DNA from 2 places in the Rhizobium sp. BR 250 genome. Region 1 is predicted to be linked to the other one. Evidence: predicted binding sites of a transcription regulator. Region 1 holds the regulator's gene; the other holds the start of a gene.
What was found. The regulator LexA, encoded in region 1, represses DNA repair genes until DNA is damaged. The targets are predictions, from matches to a motif close to TGTTCNNNNTGTGTTCNG.
Positions count from the first base shown of each region.

Region 1 (7,963 bases):
CGCACCTCGATCCCCGGATTGGCGTTTAGAAATTCAGGCAGGCGCGGAGACAGCACCTGTGCCGCATAGCTCGGCGCGCAGTGCAGGCGCAGAAGATGCGAGCGATTGGAGGACACCACCTCGATGCCCTGCCGCAGCTCCTCGAAGGCGTTCGATGCATGGGTCAGAAGCGTCTGCCCCGCCGCCGTCAGGCGCACGGTCCGCGTCGTGCGTTCAAAAAGCGGCGTGCCGAGCACCCTTTCGAGCTTGACGATGGCATGGCTGACGGCGCTGGCCGAAAGGTTGAGCTCATCCGCAGCGGCGCGGAAAGAGCCGAGCCGGGCGGCGGATTCGAAGGCGCGGATGGAGGTGAGTGAAATGCCGTTCAACATTCGATTAGTGAAGCAGATTCATGAGATGATGTAAACTTCGCGTTTGAAGCACCCTCTGCCCATCTGCAATATCGAGGCTGCATTCGTCGCAGGACGGGATGCGGCGGCAGGTCGGGAGCACCGCCGTCAAGCGTATGAAGCCGGCCCGCCTGGCTTGGGAGGATTGCTCATGTTGTTGAATGGAAAGACCGCGGTTATTTCAGGCGCCGCCAGCAAACGCGGCATCGGCCGCGCCACGGCGGAACTTTTCGCCCGCCACGGCGCCCGCGTCGCCATCGTGGATCTCGACGAAGCCGGCAGCATCGAAGCTGCGGCCTCGCTTGAAAAAGTGGCTGGTGGCGAGCATCTCGGCGTCGGCGGCAATGTCGCAGATCGCGCCTCCTGCGAGGCGGCCGCGCAAAAAGTCATCGCCGCTTTCGGCAAGATCGATATCCTCATCAACAATGCCGGCATCACTCAGCCGGTCAAGACGCTCGACATTACCGCCACGGACTGGCAGCGCATCGTCGACGTTAACATGACCGGTGTGCTGAATTTCAGCCAGGCCTTCATCCCCAATATGCGCGATAACGGTGGCGGTTCGATTGCCTGCATGTCGTCGGTTTCCGCGCAGCGCGGCGGCGGCATTTTCGGCGGGCCGCATTATTCGGCGGCCAAGGCAGGTGTTCTCGGTCTCGCAAAGGCCATGGCGCGTGAATTCGGCCCTGACGGCATTCGCGTCAACTCCGTTACCCCCGGCCTGATCCAGACAGACATTACCGGCGGCAAGCTCACCGACGACATGCGCCGCGACATTCTCAAGGGCATTCCGCTCAACCGTCTCGGCGACGCCGTCGATGTGGCCAATATCTATCTTTTCCTCGCCTCGGATCTCTCCTCCTACGTCACCGGTGCGGTTGTCGATGTGAATGGCGGAATGCTCATTCACTGAAAACCATCTTTCGAAGCCGGGAAGCCGGCTTCGATTTTCTGACCGGGAGGAGGAAACCATGGCTCAGGCGTATTCGGATACCGATGCAACGAGGGAAGCGGCACTGGCGAATGTATCGCTGGCGGAACGCGCCTGGCGCATCCGGCGCAACGCCTTGTTGATGGGTGAAGTTCAGGGACAGGGTTATGTCGGTCAGGCGCTCGGCATTGCCGATGTTCTGGCCGTGGCATGGTTTCACACCATGCGCTACCGGGCGGACGATCCGCACTGGGAGGGCCGCGACCGGTTTCTGCTCTCCATCGGCCATTATGCGATTGCACTTTACGCAGCACTCATCGAGGCGGGCGTCATCCCGGAAGACGAGCTGGAGACCTATGGCTGCGACGGTTCGCGCCTGCCCATGTCCGGCATGGCCTCCTATACGCCGGGCATGGAAATCACCGGCGGTTCGCTCGGCCACGGGCTTGGCATTGCCGTTGGCATGGCTCTCGGCCTCAAGCGCAAGAATTCAGACCGGTTCATCATAAACCTGATGTCGGATGGCGAGTTGGGGGAAGGTTCGACCTGGGAGGCCGCCATGGGCGCATCCCATCACAGGCTCGGCAATCTCATCAATCTCGTGGATTTCAACAATCAGCAGGCGGATGGCCCTTCCCGCGAAATGCTGTCCTCCGAACCCGTCGACGCTAAATTCGCGGCCTTCGGCTGGCATGTGCAACGCGTCAACGGCAACGATATCGACAAGGTTCGCGAGGCTTTCGACATCGCCATGTCACTTGCCGATGACAGGCCGCGCGCCATCATCTTCGATACCCAAATGGGCCGTGGCGTGCCCTTTCTCGAAAACCGAGAAATCACCCATTTCATTCGCGTGGAGGCGCATGAATGGAAACTGGCGCTCGACGCCCTTGAGGAAGGACGGCCGTCATGAGTGCAGCAGCCCCGCAGAAGCGCCTCACCACGTCGGCGATGATCGCCTCCATTGCCGCCGAAGGTCAGCCGACACGCCCTGCGCCCTTCGGTCATGCTCTTGTTCAGCTGGCGAAAGAACGCGAGGATATTGTCGGCCTTACCGCCGATCTCGGCAAATATACCGACCTGCATATTTTCGCCAAAGCCTTTCCCGAGCGCTTTTATCAGATGGGCATGGCCGAGCAGCTGCTGATGAGCACTGCGGCCGGTCTGGCGCGCGAGGGCTTCGTGCCCTTCGCGACCACCTATGCGGTCTTCGCCGCCCGCCGCGCCTATGATTTCATCGCGATGGCGATTGCCGAAGAAAACCTGCCGGTGAAGATCGTCTGCGCCCTGCCCGGCCTGACGACGGGTTATGGCCCCAGTCATCAGGCGACCGACGATCTGGCGATCTTCCGCGCGCTGCCGAACATGACGATCATCGACCCATGCGATGCGACCGATATAGAAGGCGCGGTGCCGGCGATTACGGCTTACAACGGCCCGGTCTATATGCGCCTGTTGCGCGGCCAGGTGCCAGTGGTACTCGAAGAATATGGCTACAGGTTCGAACTCGGTAAGGCCAAACTCATTCGTGATGGTGCGCAGGTCCTTTTCATATCGTCCGGCATATTGACGATGCGGGTTCTCGAAGCGGCTGCCCTGCTTGAGAAGGAGGGCGTCGGCTGCGCCGTGCTGCATTCCCCCACCATCAAACCGCTCGATACCGCCTCGATCTTCGCGGAGGTGGACAAGGCCGATCGTCTTGTCATCGTGGCGGAAAACCATAGCGAAATAGGTGGTCTCGGAGAGGCCGTGGCAATGGCGCTGATGAAAAGCGGCCGGGCGCCGCGACTGCAGCATATCGCCCTGCCCGATGCCTTTCTGGATGCGGGTGCGCTGCCCACCCTGCACGACCGCTACGGCATCTCGACGACAACGATCGTGGCGCGCGTTAGAGGTTGGCTGGAGAATGAAGGTTTTGAAGTACCGCGCGGTTCGGTCTAAAGGCTGAGGTGAAAACATCGCGCAGAATCAGCCGGGGGGAGCCGGCGGCTTTAAGGGAGTGGAGCGCGTTATCCGCATGATCGGACAACGCTGAGGGTATTTAAATCCAGGGAGGAAAAAATGAGTATTTCCATCAACAGGCGCATGTTCCTGACCGGTACCGGACTGGCACTGGCGGCACCGGCCATTCTGACGGCAGCCCGCAACGCCCGGGCCGCCACAACGCTGACGCTCGGTCATGGTGCGGCACCGGGCAATCCGCGCACGCTCGCAGCCGCGAAATTCGCGGAACTCGTTGGAGAGAAAACCGAAGGCCGAGTGGCGATCAACGTCGCCGGTTCGGAAACGCTTGGCAGCGACGCCGCCATGCTGACCAGCCTGCGCACCGGGGCACTGGATTTCACCGCCAATAGCCAGGGTCCAGTTTCGAGTGTTGTTCCAGAACTCGCGGCGCTCGGCCTGCCCTTCCTGTTCAGCAATGCCGATCAGGCGATCAAGGTGCTTGAGGGCGATGTCGGCGCATCACTCGATGCGCGCTTCCAGAAAGTCGGCATCGTGCCGCTTGACTGGTGGGATAACGGCATCCGCCATGTTTCCAATTCCAAACACGCCATCACCAGGCCGCAGGATGTTGCAGGCCTGAAAATCCGCACGCCCGCCGACCCGATGACGATGGATATTTTCAAGGCGCTGGATGCGGCGACGGTTCAGATCGCCTTTGGCGAACTTTACATCGCGCTTCAGCAGGGCGTTGTGGACGGGCAGGAAAACCCTCTGGTCAACATCGAAAGCTCCAAGCTTTACGAGGTCAACAAACATATCAGCCTCACCGCTCATAAATGGGAATCCACGCCATTCCTGATGTCCAAATTCGCCGAGGGGCGGCTGGGCAAGGATTTTGAAGCGGTCAAGGCGGCTGCGAAGGAGGCCGGGGCGCTTCAACGCAAACTTTCGGCTGAAAAGGCAAGCGCATCGCTGGCCGCCTTCAAGGCCAATGCCGCTATCGAGGTGGTGGAAGACATCGACCACGCCGCTTTCGCGAAGGCCACCGCGCAGGTTCTGGAGACATGGAAACAGAAGCCCTTCGGCGATTTCGTCGCTGAGCTGGAAAAGGCCGCCAAGGGCTGACGATCAGGATGCCGGGCCGGCTCATGCCGCCCGGCCTCGCCTTCATGTCCACCGACAGGATCGGCGGGAGCCTCGCTCACGCCGACATTCATACGGTTTCAGTTTTCAGGAGATGCGCCAATGCTCGAAGGAGCCTTGTCCGCCGCCAATCGCGTTGACAGTTTCATCGCCATCCTCTGCCGCATCATCATCGTGGCATCCGGCATTCTGCTCACGGTCATCATGACCGCAAACGTCATCGTCCGCTATCTATCGACATCCGGCGGTCTGGATTTTGCGGAAGAACTGCCGACCATGCTATTTCCATGGTTCATCGTCGCCGGCATTACCCTTGCCGCACAGAGCGGCGCGCATATGGCGGTGGAATGGATCTATGACAAGTTCGACGAACGCGGCAAGGTGGGCGTTCTGCTGTTCGCCAATCTCGTCACTGTCGCAAGCTTCATCATTCTCGCGCAGCAGGCGCTTGTCGTCGCCGAGATCGCCGGCGCGGAAATCAGCCCGGTTCTGCAGCTGCCCAACAGCATCGGCTATTATTCCATCGCCTTCGGCGCGGCACTGGTTTCGGTCACCACCGCAACGGCCAGCCTGCGCATTCTCTCCGGCGGCTGGCATGCCCGCCCGCACGGTGCAACCGAGGAGATGCCGCTATGACCATCGTAATGATCATCGCATTTTGTATTCTCATGATGATTGCGGTTCCGGTCGGCTATGCGCTGATCATCTCTGCGGGCGTCGCCGTGCTGTGGAACGGTTACGTGCCGCTTTCGATCGTGGCGCAGCAGGTTTACGACCAGACCCAATCCTTCCCCATGCTGGCGCTGCCATTCTTCATGCTCGCGGGCACGCTGATGCTCGGCGGCAAACTCGGAACCCAGCTTCTGGAACTCGCTTCCAAGGCCATGCAGCGCTGGCGCGGCGGCCCGCTTTCCACGACAGTCATTTCTTCGGTCGTGTTCGGCGGCGTTTCTGGCTCGGCGGTCGCCAATGCCAGTGCGCTCGGTTCAGTGCTTATTCCATGGCAGAAGCGTCAGGGTTACCCTGCCCCTCTGTGTGCGGCGAACAACGCCACCTCGGCGGTCATCGACGTGCTTATCCCACCGTCGATCCCGATGATCCTCTATTCGCTGGTCAGCGGCGTCAGCATCGCCAATCTGTTCATCGCCGGCATTTTGCCGGGCCTGCTCATGGCGGTGGGTTTCATCTTCGTTTGCTGGGCCATCGCTGTGCGGCGGGGCTATGCGGTGCGTGACGAAAGTATCCGCAAGCGCGATCTGGCGCTCCTTGCGTTCCGCAGCCTGCCGGCAATCCTTTTGCCGATCCTGATCATCCTCGGCCTGCGTTTCGGCTTTGCAACGCCAACGGAAGTCGCCGTTCTTTCTGTCGTCTATTCGCTCGTGCTCAGCATCTTCTTTTATCGCGATCTGACGTGGAAGCGTTTCTGCGACAATTTCGTCGAGGCAGGCTCGGCAACCGGCGTCGTCATGCTGGTCATCATGGGAAGTGCCGCGGTGGGCTGGGTCCTCACCTTCGATCAGGCACCCCAGCATTTCGCCACCTGGGTGGCAGAGAATATTTCGAACCCGATCCTGATCATTCTCATGATGAACATCCTGATGCTGATCATCGGCATGCCGCTCGATCTGCCGCCTTCGATCCTGCTGCTCGGACCGATCTTCGTGCCACTGGCCGATATGATAGGGCTCGACCGGGTACAGCTCGGCATGATGATGGTGATCAATCTGGGTATCGGGCTCTACACTCCGCCCATCGGCACCACGCTGTTCATCTCGTCCTCCATTGCCAGAGCACCGCTCGGCGCGACGACGAAGGAATTGTGGCCGTTCTTCACCATGGCGATGCTGCTTCTCATCGCGGTCAGCTTCATTCCTGCGCTCACGATCTACTGAAATTCAGCCCGCAGCAAAACGCTAAGGGAAACCATCGGCCGATTCTCCCCGGCCGGTGGTTTTGGCGTTCGAGACACCTCGCTTAAGTAATCAAATCCGCTTTGTTCACGGTTTCGACGATCAAATCACCATCTGCGATACACCCTTCACGAAATTTTAGGGGATTGCGGAACACATATGGAACATATAGTGTTCGTTCTGTATTTGTTTCGCGACTTCAACGACGATTCTCAAGGGTGTTTTCCTCATGCTCACGCGCAAACAGCAGGAATTGCTTCTCTTCATTCATGAAAGAATGAAAGAGTCCGGCGTGCCGCCCTCCTTCGATGAAATGAAGGACGCACTCGATCTTGCCTCCAAATCCGGCATCCACCGGCTGATCACCGCACTCGAGGAGCGCGGATTTATTCGCCGGCTACCTAACAGGGCGCGAGCGCTGGAAGTGATCAAATTGCCGGAGGCCTACACGCCGGGTGCGAGGCCGCAACGCGGCTTTTCGCCAAGCGTCATCGAAGGCAGCCTCGGCAAGCCGAAGACGCCGGAACCTGCCCCCGCCCCCAAGGCGCCTGCCAACGATCTCGGCGGTGCGGTCACCGTGCCGGTCATGGGCCGCATTGCCGCCGGTGTGCCGATTTCCGCGATCCAGAACAACACCCATGATGTGGCCGTGCCGGTCGACATGCTGGGTTCGGGCGAACATTACGCTCTGGAAGTCAAAGGCGACTCGATGATCGAGGCCGGCATTTTTGATGGCGACACCGTCATCATCCGCAACGGCAACACTGCCAATCCGGGCGATATCGTCGTGGCGCTGGTGGATGATGAAGAAGCGACGTTGAAGCGTTTCCGCCGCAAGGGTGCCTCCATTGCGCTTGAAGCGGCCAACCCCGCTTATGAAACCCGCATTTTCGGGCCGGACCGGGTGAAGATCCAGGGCAAGCTGGTGGGACTGATCCGCCGTTACCATTGAATGGGTGATATCGAGCCCGTCCCTTTCGCGATGGCGAGAGGACGGTCTCTTGTGATGCATGGCCGCCGGTCCGAGGAACGGCGCGTTTACCGCGTTCATGAGGGGACGCACCATCCGTCGGATCGACATGCCGTTTCCTGCGAAGAGCAATTCCAGCTTTCACGCTTGATGTTTCGGTTGCGCTGCAGGCGCAACGGCAAAATGACGCTGGCTGCAATCGCGGAAAAGGCGCATTTCCCTTCTTCGCGAGCCATGGGCAGCCAATCGCCTCGCACCTTTTCGGTCGTCTCCAGGTGGTGATGTGTGTGGAATTCTTTCCCCTGCCCGGCCGCCATTCATCAATCCGGCTTATGGAAGCCATGGATTATTTGCAATATTCCGGACCGCATTGCCGGTATAGAAATGCGCGTCATATCGGGGAGACATGCCATGTACGATCTTTATATCGCCAACAAGAACTATTCCTCATGGTCGCTGCGGCCCTGGATATTGATGCGCACGCTCGGCATCGCCTTTGATGAAAAACTCGTTCCCTTTGGCGAAGACGTCTCATTTTCCAGCTTTTCGCCGACCGGAAAGGTGCCCTGCCTTGTCGATGAGGGCGTGACGATCTGGGAAACGCTGTCGATCGCCGAGTATCTTGCCGAGAGACATCAGGGTGTGTGGGCGAGCGACAAGCAGGCAAGGGCCTGGT
Region 1 is NZ_JARWKW010000001.1:415,983-423,945, forward strand. Features, by position in the region: gene QD336_RS02080 (LysR substrate-binding domain-containing protein) at 1-371, opposite strand, end outside; gene QD336_RS02085 (SDR family NAD(P)-dependent oxidoreductase) at 541-1,302, shown strand; gene QD336_RS02090 (transketolase) at 1,361-2,233, shown strand; gene QD336_RS02095 (transketolase family protein) at 2,230-3,261, shown strand; gene QD336_RS02100 (TRAP transporter substrate-binding protein) at 3,382-4,389, shown strand; gene QD336_RS02105 (TRAP transporter small permease) at 4,510-5,043, shown strand; gene QD336_RS02110 (TRAP transporter large permease subunit) at 5,040-6,299, shown strand; gene lexA (transcriptional repressor LexA) at 6,547-7,269, shown strand; gene QD336_RS02120 (hypothetical protein) at 7,365-7,604, opposite strand; gene QD336_RS02125 (glutathione S-transferase family protein) at 7,699-7,963, shown strand, end outside.

Region 2 (7,963 bases), on a different contig from region 1:
GCCATCTATTCAGATACTCCTCGAACATCGCGCCATCGCCGATCTGTCGTCCGGAGGCGGGAAGCCATTCAGCGTAAAGCCATCGATAAGCCCGGTGCATATCCGCATAGGGGCCTTTGTGACGCAGCACGGCATATTCGCCGCCTGCGATGGGTTGCCGCTGCAACGGCTCGCTCTCCATCGGTGTCACAACACCGGTGACGCAGGCAATGGAACGAAGGTCGTCGGCAGGCACAATATCGGGATCGTCGAAATAAACCCCGATCATGCGCATGTCCGGTCCGGCCAGTCCACGCGCATACAGCGTCCCGAACAGGGTTTCGAACGCCTTGCTGATCAGCATGTAGGAGCCGCGATGCGGAACCCCGGTCAGCGTCATGGGAGAAACGGTTTTCACAGCAATATCAAACATATCGGTCGCCTTTTCCAAAGGAACTGCGTTGAACAGACTGTGGCTCCCCTCTTTCCGGTAACGCGCCGGCGGCATGCCGTAGGCCGTTTTGAAAATGCGGTTGAAGGACTGGAGGTTCGGGTAGCCCGATCGTTTTGCAATGTCGCCGATGGCTAGATCGCCGCGGACGATCTCGCCCGCCGCGCGGTGCAACCGCAGCCTCTTGACAGTCATGGCCGCCGTTTCGCCATGGATTGCCCGATAAATTCTGTGCCAGTGATAGCTTGACATGCAGGCGATTTCCGCCAGCCGGCCCATATCCAGTTCCTCGTCAAGATGGTCGTGAATATAGGCTGAAACCCGCCTCAGACGCGTTTCATAGATTGCCCAAGCCGTGTCACCGTTCATATCGAGCCTCTTTGCAAATCCGATGGCCAATAGAACCATAACTCGATTTGACAAATCCTGCTCAGTTGGGTGCCCGGCAAACGAGGCCGGCAGCCGACAGTCCTCACCTTATTGGTGAAAACGGAAGTGGTTGGCCCGGAAAACCGGACCAACCCTGTGGTTTTAGGATCAGGCCGCCAGTGCCGCGGCCACCGCTTCGATGGCCTCCTGCGCCTTGGCGCCATCCGGGCCACCGGCCTGTGCCATGTCAGGGCGACCGCCGCCGCCCTTGCCGCCAAGTGCGGCGGAAGCAGTACGAACAATGTCCACGGCGCTGAAGCGCGCGGTCAGGTCTTCGGTCACGGCCGCAACAGCGCTTGCCTTGCCGTCTTCGGAAACCGCGATCAGCAGCACGACGCCGGAGCCGAGGTTGGCCTTGGCTTCATCAGCGAGACCCTTGAGGTCCTTGGCATCGATGCCGGACATGGACTTCGCCAGGAAATTGACGCCGGCCACCTGCTTGACGTCGCTTGCGCCGGCATCGGCAGAACCGCCGCCCATGGCGAGTTTCCGACGCGCATCGGCAAGTTCACGCTCCAGCTTCTTACGCTCGTCCAGCAGCCCTTCGACGCGCGAGAGAACGTCGCCCGGCTGTACCTTCAGCGACGACGCAAGCGCCTTCACCCGCTCATCCTGTTCGGAAAGATAGGCAAGCGCACCCTGACCGGTGACCGCTTCGAGACGACGCACGCCGGCACCAACGGCGCTTTCGCCGAGAATGCGGATGAGGCCAATCTGGCCGGTGGCGCCCACATGGGTGCCGCCGCAAAGCTCGACTGAATAGGGACGGTTGGCTTTTGCGCCATGCAGGCCGGTGCCCATGGAGACAACACGAACCTCATCGCCGTATTTTTCACCAAACAGCGCCATGGCGCCTTCGGCAATGGCGTCGTCAACGCTCATCAGGCGGGTGACGACCGGCGAGTTCTGCAGCACGATTTCGTTGGCCATCTCTTCGACAACCTTCAGCTCCTCGGCCGACATCGGCTTCGGATGCGAAACGTCGAAACGCAGGCGCTCGGGCGCAACCAGCGAACCCTTCTGGGCCACATGGGTGCCGAGCACTTCGCGCAGCGCCTCGTGCAGAAGGTGAGTGGCGGAGTGGTTGGCACGCAGACGCGAGCGGCGGTCGTGATCGACCGTCAGCTGAACGGCATCGCCCACTTTCAGGCCGCCCTTGGAGACGGTGCCCATATGCACGAACAGGCCTTCGCCCCTCTTCTGGGTATCGGAAACGGCAAAGGCGCCGTTGTCGCCGGAGATCACACCGGTATCGCCCATCTGGCCGCCGGACTCGCCGTAGAACGGCGTCTGGTTGACGACGACCTGCACGGTCTCGCCATCGGCAGCGCTCTCGACAGCCTTGCCGTCCTTGACGATCGCCAGGACGACGCCTTCGGCGGTTTCGGTGTCGTAACCGAGGAACTCGGTCGCGCCGAGCTTTTCCTTGAGCTCGAACCAGATTGTCTCGGTCGCCTTGTCGCCGGAGCCGGCCCAATGCGAGCGGGCTTCCGCCTTCTGGCGCTCCATGGCATCAGTGAAACCGGAAATATCGACGCCGATTTCGCGGGCGCGCAGCGCATCCTGCGTCAGGTCGAGCGGGAAACCATAGGTATCGTAAAGCTTGAAGGCGGTTTCGCCATCCAGCATATCGCCCTTGTGCAGGGTCGAGGTAGCGTCGGAGAGCAGCGACAGGCCGCGTTCCAGCGTCTTGCGGAAACGGGTTTCCTCAAGCTTCAGCGTCTCGGAAATCAGCGCTTCGGCGCGCACGAGTTCCGGATAGGCGCGGCCCATCTGCTGCACCAGTGCCGGAAGCAGCTTGTAGATCAGCGGCTCGCGCGCGCCGAGAAGCTCGGCATGGCGCATGGCGCGGCGCATGATGCGACGCAGAACGTAACCACGGCCTTCGTTTGAAGGCAGGACGCCATCGGCGATCAGGAAGGCCGACGAGCGCAGATGGTCGGCGATGACCCGGTGGCTGGCGCGCTTTTCGCCTTCGGCCGGAACGCCGGTTGCTTCGACAGAAGCGGAGATCAGCGCACGGAACAGGTCCGTGTCGTAATTGTCATGCTTGCCCTGCAGCAGCGCCGAAATACGCTCCAGACCCATGCCGGTATCGATCGACGGGCGCGGCAGGTCGATGCGCTCTTCCTTCGTCAGCTGCTCATATTGCATGAAGACGAGGTTCCAGATTTCAATGAAACGATCGCCATCCTCTTCCGGCGAACCGGGCGGGCCGCCCCAGATATGGTCGCCGTGATCGTAGAAGATTTCCGAACAGGGACCGCAGGGACCGGTATCGCCCATCGCCCAGAAATTGTCGCTGGTCGGAATGCGGATGATACGGTCGTCGGAGAAACCGGCGATCTTCTTCCAGAGGTTAAAGGCCTCGTCATCGGTATGATAGACCGTGACCAGCAGACGGTTACGGTCAATGCCGAATTCCTTGGTGATCAGGTTCCAGGCATGGGTGATCGCCTCTTCCTTGAAATAATCGCCGAAGGAAAAATTGCCGAGCATTTCGAAGAAGGTGTGGTGACGGGCGGTATAACCGACATTGTCGAGGTCGTTATGCTTGCCGCCAGCGCGCACGCATTTCTGCGCCGAAGCGGCCGTGGAATAGGGGCGGCTTTCAAGGCCGGTGAAGACGTTCTTGAACTGCACCATGCCGGCATTGGTGAACATCAGTGTCGGATCGTTGCGCGGCACCAGCGGGCTGGAAGGCACGATCTCGTGTCCGTTCTTCTTGAAGTAGTCGAGAAAGGTCGACCGAATTTCATTCACACCGCTCATGCCCACACACCGCTCACAGCTGGAGTCCATCACCGCCATCCCGAAGATGGCTATATTGCAAAATCACTGGCTTTTATCGTCCGCATCCTGCCCTGTCCAGCCATGGAGGCGAAGCAAGACATATAGGCAAGGAAAAAGGGCCGCGCGAAGAAAAATCGCACGACCCTTTTTATCCATATCAGTTCGGCAAAGTCTCCGGGCTGCGATACCTGGACCTTCGCGGACCGTATCAGCCCTCGTCGCTGCCGTCGTCACCTTCGCCGGCGTCCGGGCCACCATTTTGCAGGAAGCGGTCGGCGATCAGACCGGCATTCTGGCGCAGCGCCAGTTCGATCTCATTGGCCGTATCCGGATTGTCGCGCAGGAAGGTCTTGGCGTTTTCACGCCCCTGCCCCAGACGCTGGCTGTTATAGGAGAACCAGGCACCGGATTTCTCGACGATACCGGCCTTCACGCCGAGATCGACCAGCTCACCGGTCTTGGAAACGCCTTCGCCATACATGATGTCGAATTCCACCTGCTTGAAGGGCGGTGCCATCTTGTTCTTGACGACCTTGACGCGCGTCTGGTTGCCGACAACCTCTTCACGCTCCTTGACGGCGCCGATACGGCGGATGTCGAGGCGCACGGAAGCGTAGAACTTGAGAGCATTACCGCCCGTCGTCGTTTCCGGCGAACCAAACATGACGCCGATCTTCATGCGGATCTGGTTGATGAAGATCACCATGCACTTGGACTTGGAGATCGAAGCGGTCAGCTTGCGCAGCGCCTGGCTCATCAGACGGGCCTGAAGACCCGGCAGGCTGTCGCCCATTTCGCCCTCGATTTCCGCCCGCGGCGTCAGTGCCGCAACGGAGTCGACCACGAGCACGTCCACCGCGCCGGAGCGCACCAGCGTATCGGTGATTTCGAGCGCCTGCTCACCCGTATCCGGCTGCGAGATCAGAAGGCCCTGCAGATCCACACCGAGCTTGCGGGCATAGACCGGATCGAGCGCATGTTCGGCGTCCACGAAGGCGCAGATGCCGCCCTTCTTCTGGGCTTCCGCAATCGTCTGCAGCGCCAGCGTCGTCTTACCCGAGCTTTCCGGGCCATAAATTTCAATGATGCGCCCCTTCGGCAGACCGCCGATGCCGAGCGCGATATCCAGGCTGAGCGAACCCGTCGAAACGGTCTCCACCTCAACCACGTTTTCATTGGAACCGAGCTTCATGATCGATCCCTTGCCGAACGACCGTTCGATCTGGGAGAGCGCCGCTTCCAGTGCCTTGCTTTTATCCACCGATTTATCCTCTACGAGACGCAAAGAATTTTGTGCCATCCGAACCACCTTTAGGTTATTGAAGCCGCACAGGCAATGAAGCAGTATGGAAACGGTATGTACTCTATTTGTTCTCATTTCGCAAGGCTGAACCAGCATATTGAAAACAAATAGCGATAAGTAGTTTGTTCTGCTTTCGTTTTTCCGTGCCCGGCCCATCGCCGCAAACCGGATGCGAGGTCAGGAAGACATCAGTTTAGGCCGAATCGTCCGGTCTTTCCATCCGCCAAAGAGGGAAACGCAAGCGTGAAGAAAATACTCGTTCTGGGCGGCGCGCATATCGACCGGCGTGGCATGATCGAGACCGAGACGGCGCCCGGCGCCAGCAATCCCGGCTCGTGGATGGAAGAGGCCGGCGGCGGCGGTTTTAACGCCGCGCGCAATCTTTCCCGCCTCGGTTTTAAGGTCCGCATCATCGCCCCGCGCGGCGGCGATGTGACAGGAGAAGCCGTGGCGGAGGCAGCAAGGCAGGCCGGGGTGGAGGACACGCCCTTCGTCTTCCTCGACCGCCGCACGCCGAGCTACACCGCCATTCTGGAGCGCGACGGCAATCTGGTCATCGCACTTGCCGACATGGACCTCTACAAGCTCTTCACCCCGCGCCGCCTGAAGGTACGCGGCGTGCGCGAGGCGATCACCGCCAGCGATATCCTGCTCTGCGACGCCAATCTGCCCGAAGACACGCTGACGGCGCTCGGCCTCATTGCCCGGGCCTGCGAAAAGCCGCTTGCGGCCATCGCCATTTCGCCCGCCAAGGCGGTGAAGCTGAAAGCGGCGCTCGGTGATATCGGCATTCTCTTCATGAACGAGGCGGAAGCCCGCGCGCTGACCGGCGAGACGGCACAGAATGTCCGTGACTGGCCGGATATTCTGCGCAAGGCCGGGCTTTCCGGTGGCGTCGTCACCCGTGGCGCCAGCGAAGTGGTGGCTTTCAACGGAACGGAAAAAGCAATCCTCCACCCGCCCCTCATCCGTGAGGTAAAGGACGTCACCGGCGCCGGTGATGCCATGGCGTCGGGTTATCTCGCCGCCATTGCCGAGGGAAAGACGATTACGGAAGCATTGAGACAGGGGGCGGCCGCGGCCGCCATCACCGTGCAATCGCCCTTCGCCACAGCCCAGGAACTATCAAAAGACAGTGTCGACGCCATGTTGGGGCTTGTTCCCCAGGCTGAAATACTGGCATGAACCCGCTTTTGAAAATTGGAACAAACTAAAATGACCCGCCCCATCTCCCCGCTCCTGCCCATCGTCTATTCTCAGGAAGTCGCCGCCGCCAAGCAGCGCGGTGCGCCGATCGTCGCGCTCGAATCGACCATCATCACCCATGGTATGCCCTATCCCGGCAATATCGAGATGGCGGAAAGCGTCGAACAGATCATTCGTGATCAGGGTGCGGTTCCGGCCACCATCGCCGTGATTCACGGCAATTTGCATATCGGCCTTGAGAAAGACCAGCTCGAGGCGCTTGCGCAGACCACCGACGCCATGAAGGTCTCGCGCGCCGATATCGCCTTTGCAATCGCCGAGCGTCGCACCGGCGCCACCACGGTTGCCGCCACCATGATCGCCGCCGCCCGCGCCGGCATCCGCGTTTTCGCCACCGGCGGCATTGGCGGCGTGCACAAGGGCGCGGAAGAAACCTTCGATATTTCCGCAGACCTGACCGAGCTTGCCAGAACCGGCGTGATCGTCGTCTGCGCCGGCGCCAAGGCAATCCTCGATATTCCGAAGACGCTGGAAGTTCTCGAAACCAACGGCGTGCCGGTCGTCACCTTCGGGTCTGAAGAGTTCCCGGCCTTCTGGTCGCGCTCCTCCGGCCTGGCGAGCCCGCTCTCGCTGAACAGCCCGGCGGCAATCGCCAATTTCCAGGCGACCCGCGAACAGCTCGGCATCGATGGCGGCATGCTGGTGGCCAATCCCGTGCCGGAAGCCGACGAAATTCCGCGCGAGGAGATGGAAATCTACATCAACCGCGCCATCTCCCACGCCGAGCGTGATGAAGTCACCGGCAAGGCGGTCACGCCTTACCTGCTCGGCGATATCTTCCGCCTGACGGATGGGCGCAGCCTCGAGACCAATATTGCGCTGGTGCGCAACAATGCGCAGCTTGCGGCTGAAATCGCCGTGGCGCTGAACTGAGGCCATACACCCCCTCTTCGTTCCGTTCGACAGCAGAGAGTCTTCATCAAAATAGAGAGGAGCCGGGGAGCTTTTGACTTCCCGGCCGTGGGAGGTCATCGCAAACGTCCCATCCGTCATGCTCTGGCCTGTCCCGAGCATCTGCGGCGCCTCGCCCGGTGAGACGTGATTGGATCCTCGGGACGAGCCCGAGGATGACGTCGAGTTGCTGGAAAGACCTGTTGCCAACAACAAAAAGGCCGGAAAGCTTGCGCTTTCCGGGCCTTTGTTTTTCTTCCAGAACCCGATCAGTTCTGTGCGACGGGCTTCACCAGCGGCGTCACGCGGCGGATGGTGACGCGGCGGTTCTGCTGTTCAGGGCCGAGCGTCTGCACCTTCAGGTAACGCTCGCCATAACCCTGCGTCGCGAGGTTTTCCGGCGGAATGCCGTAAACATCGGTCAGCACATTGGCGACGGAGGCGGCGCGCTCATCGGAAAGGACGAGGTTGCTTTCATCCGAACCGACGGCATCGGTATGGCCTTCGATCAGGAAGGTTTCCGCCGGGTTCTTGTTCAGCGCCTTGTTGATCGCATCCGCAACCTTGCGCAGCGAGCGGGCCTGCGTCATCGGGATTTCGGCGCTGCCGGTGGCAAAGGTGATGGTATCGAGGTCGATACGGCGCACCTTGTCGCGGATACGGGCCGAATAACGCACTTCGTCCAGCGAATAGACACGCTCCACAGGCTCGACGGGCGGCTGCTCCAGGAAGCGGTAATAATCGCGGTCCGGATCGCTCGAGGTGTCGATGATGTAGTCGGTCACGGGAATGCGCAGGCGCATCGGCGGCAGGTCAAGGCCCGGGTCGCGATAGACATAATCGCGGTCCGG
Region 2 is NZ_JARWKW010000018.1:46,821-54,783, reverse strand. Features, by position in the region: gene QD336_RS22775 (AraC family transcriptional regulator) at 1-799, opposite strand, end outside; gene alaS (alanine--tRNA ligase) at 968-3,631, opposite strand; gene recA (recombinase RecA) at 3,861-4,952, opposite strand; gene QD336_RS22760 (carbohydrate kinase family protein) at 5,199-6,140, shown strand; gene QD336_RS22755 (pseudouridine-5'-phosphate glycosidase) at 6,171-7,094, shown strand; gene QD336_RS22750 (OmpA family protein) at 7,382-7,963, opposite strand, start outside.
Region 2: a site for LexA is predicted at 5,011-5,028, ahead of recA (recombinase RecA). Genes of this name have one in related genera too.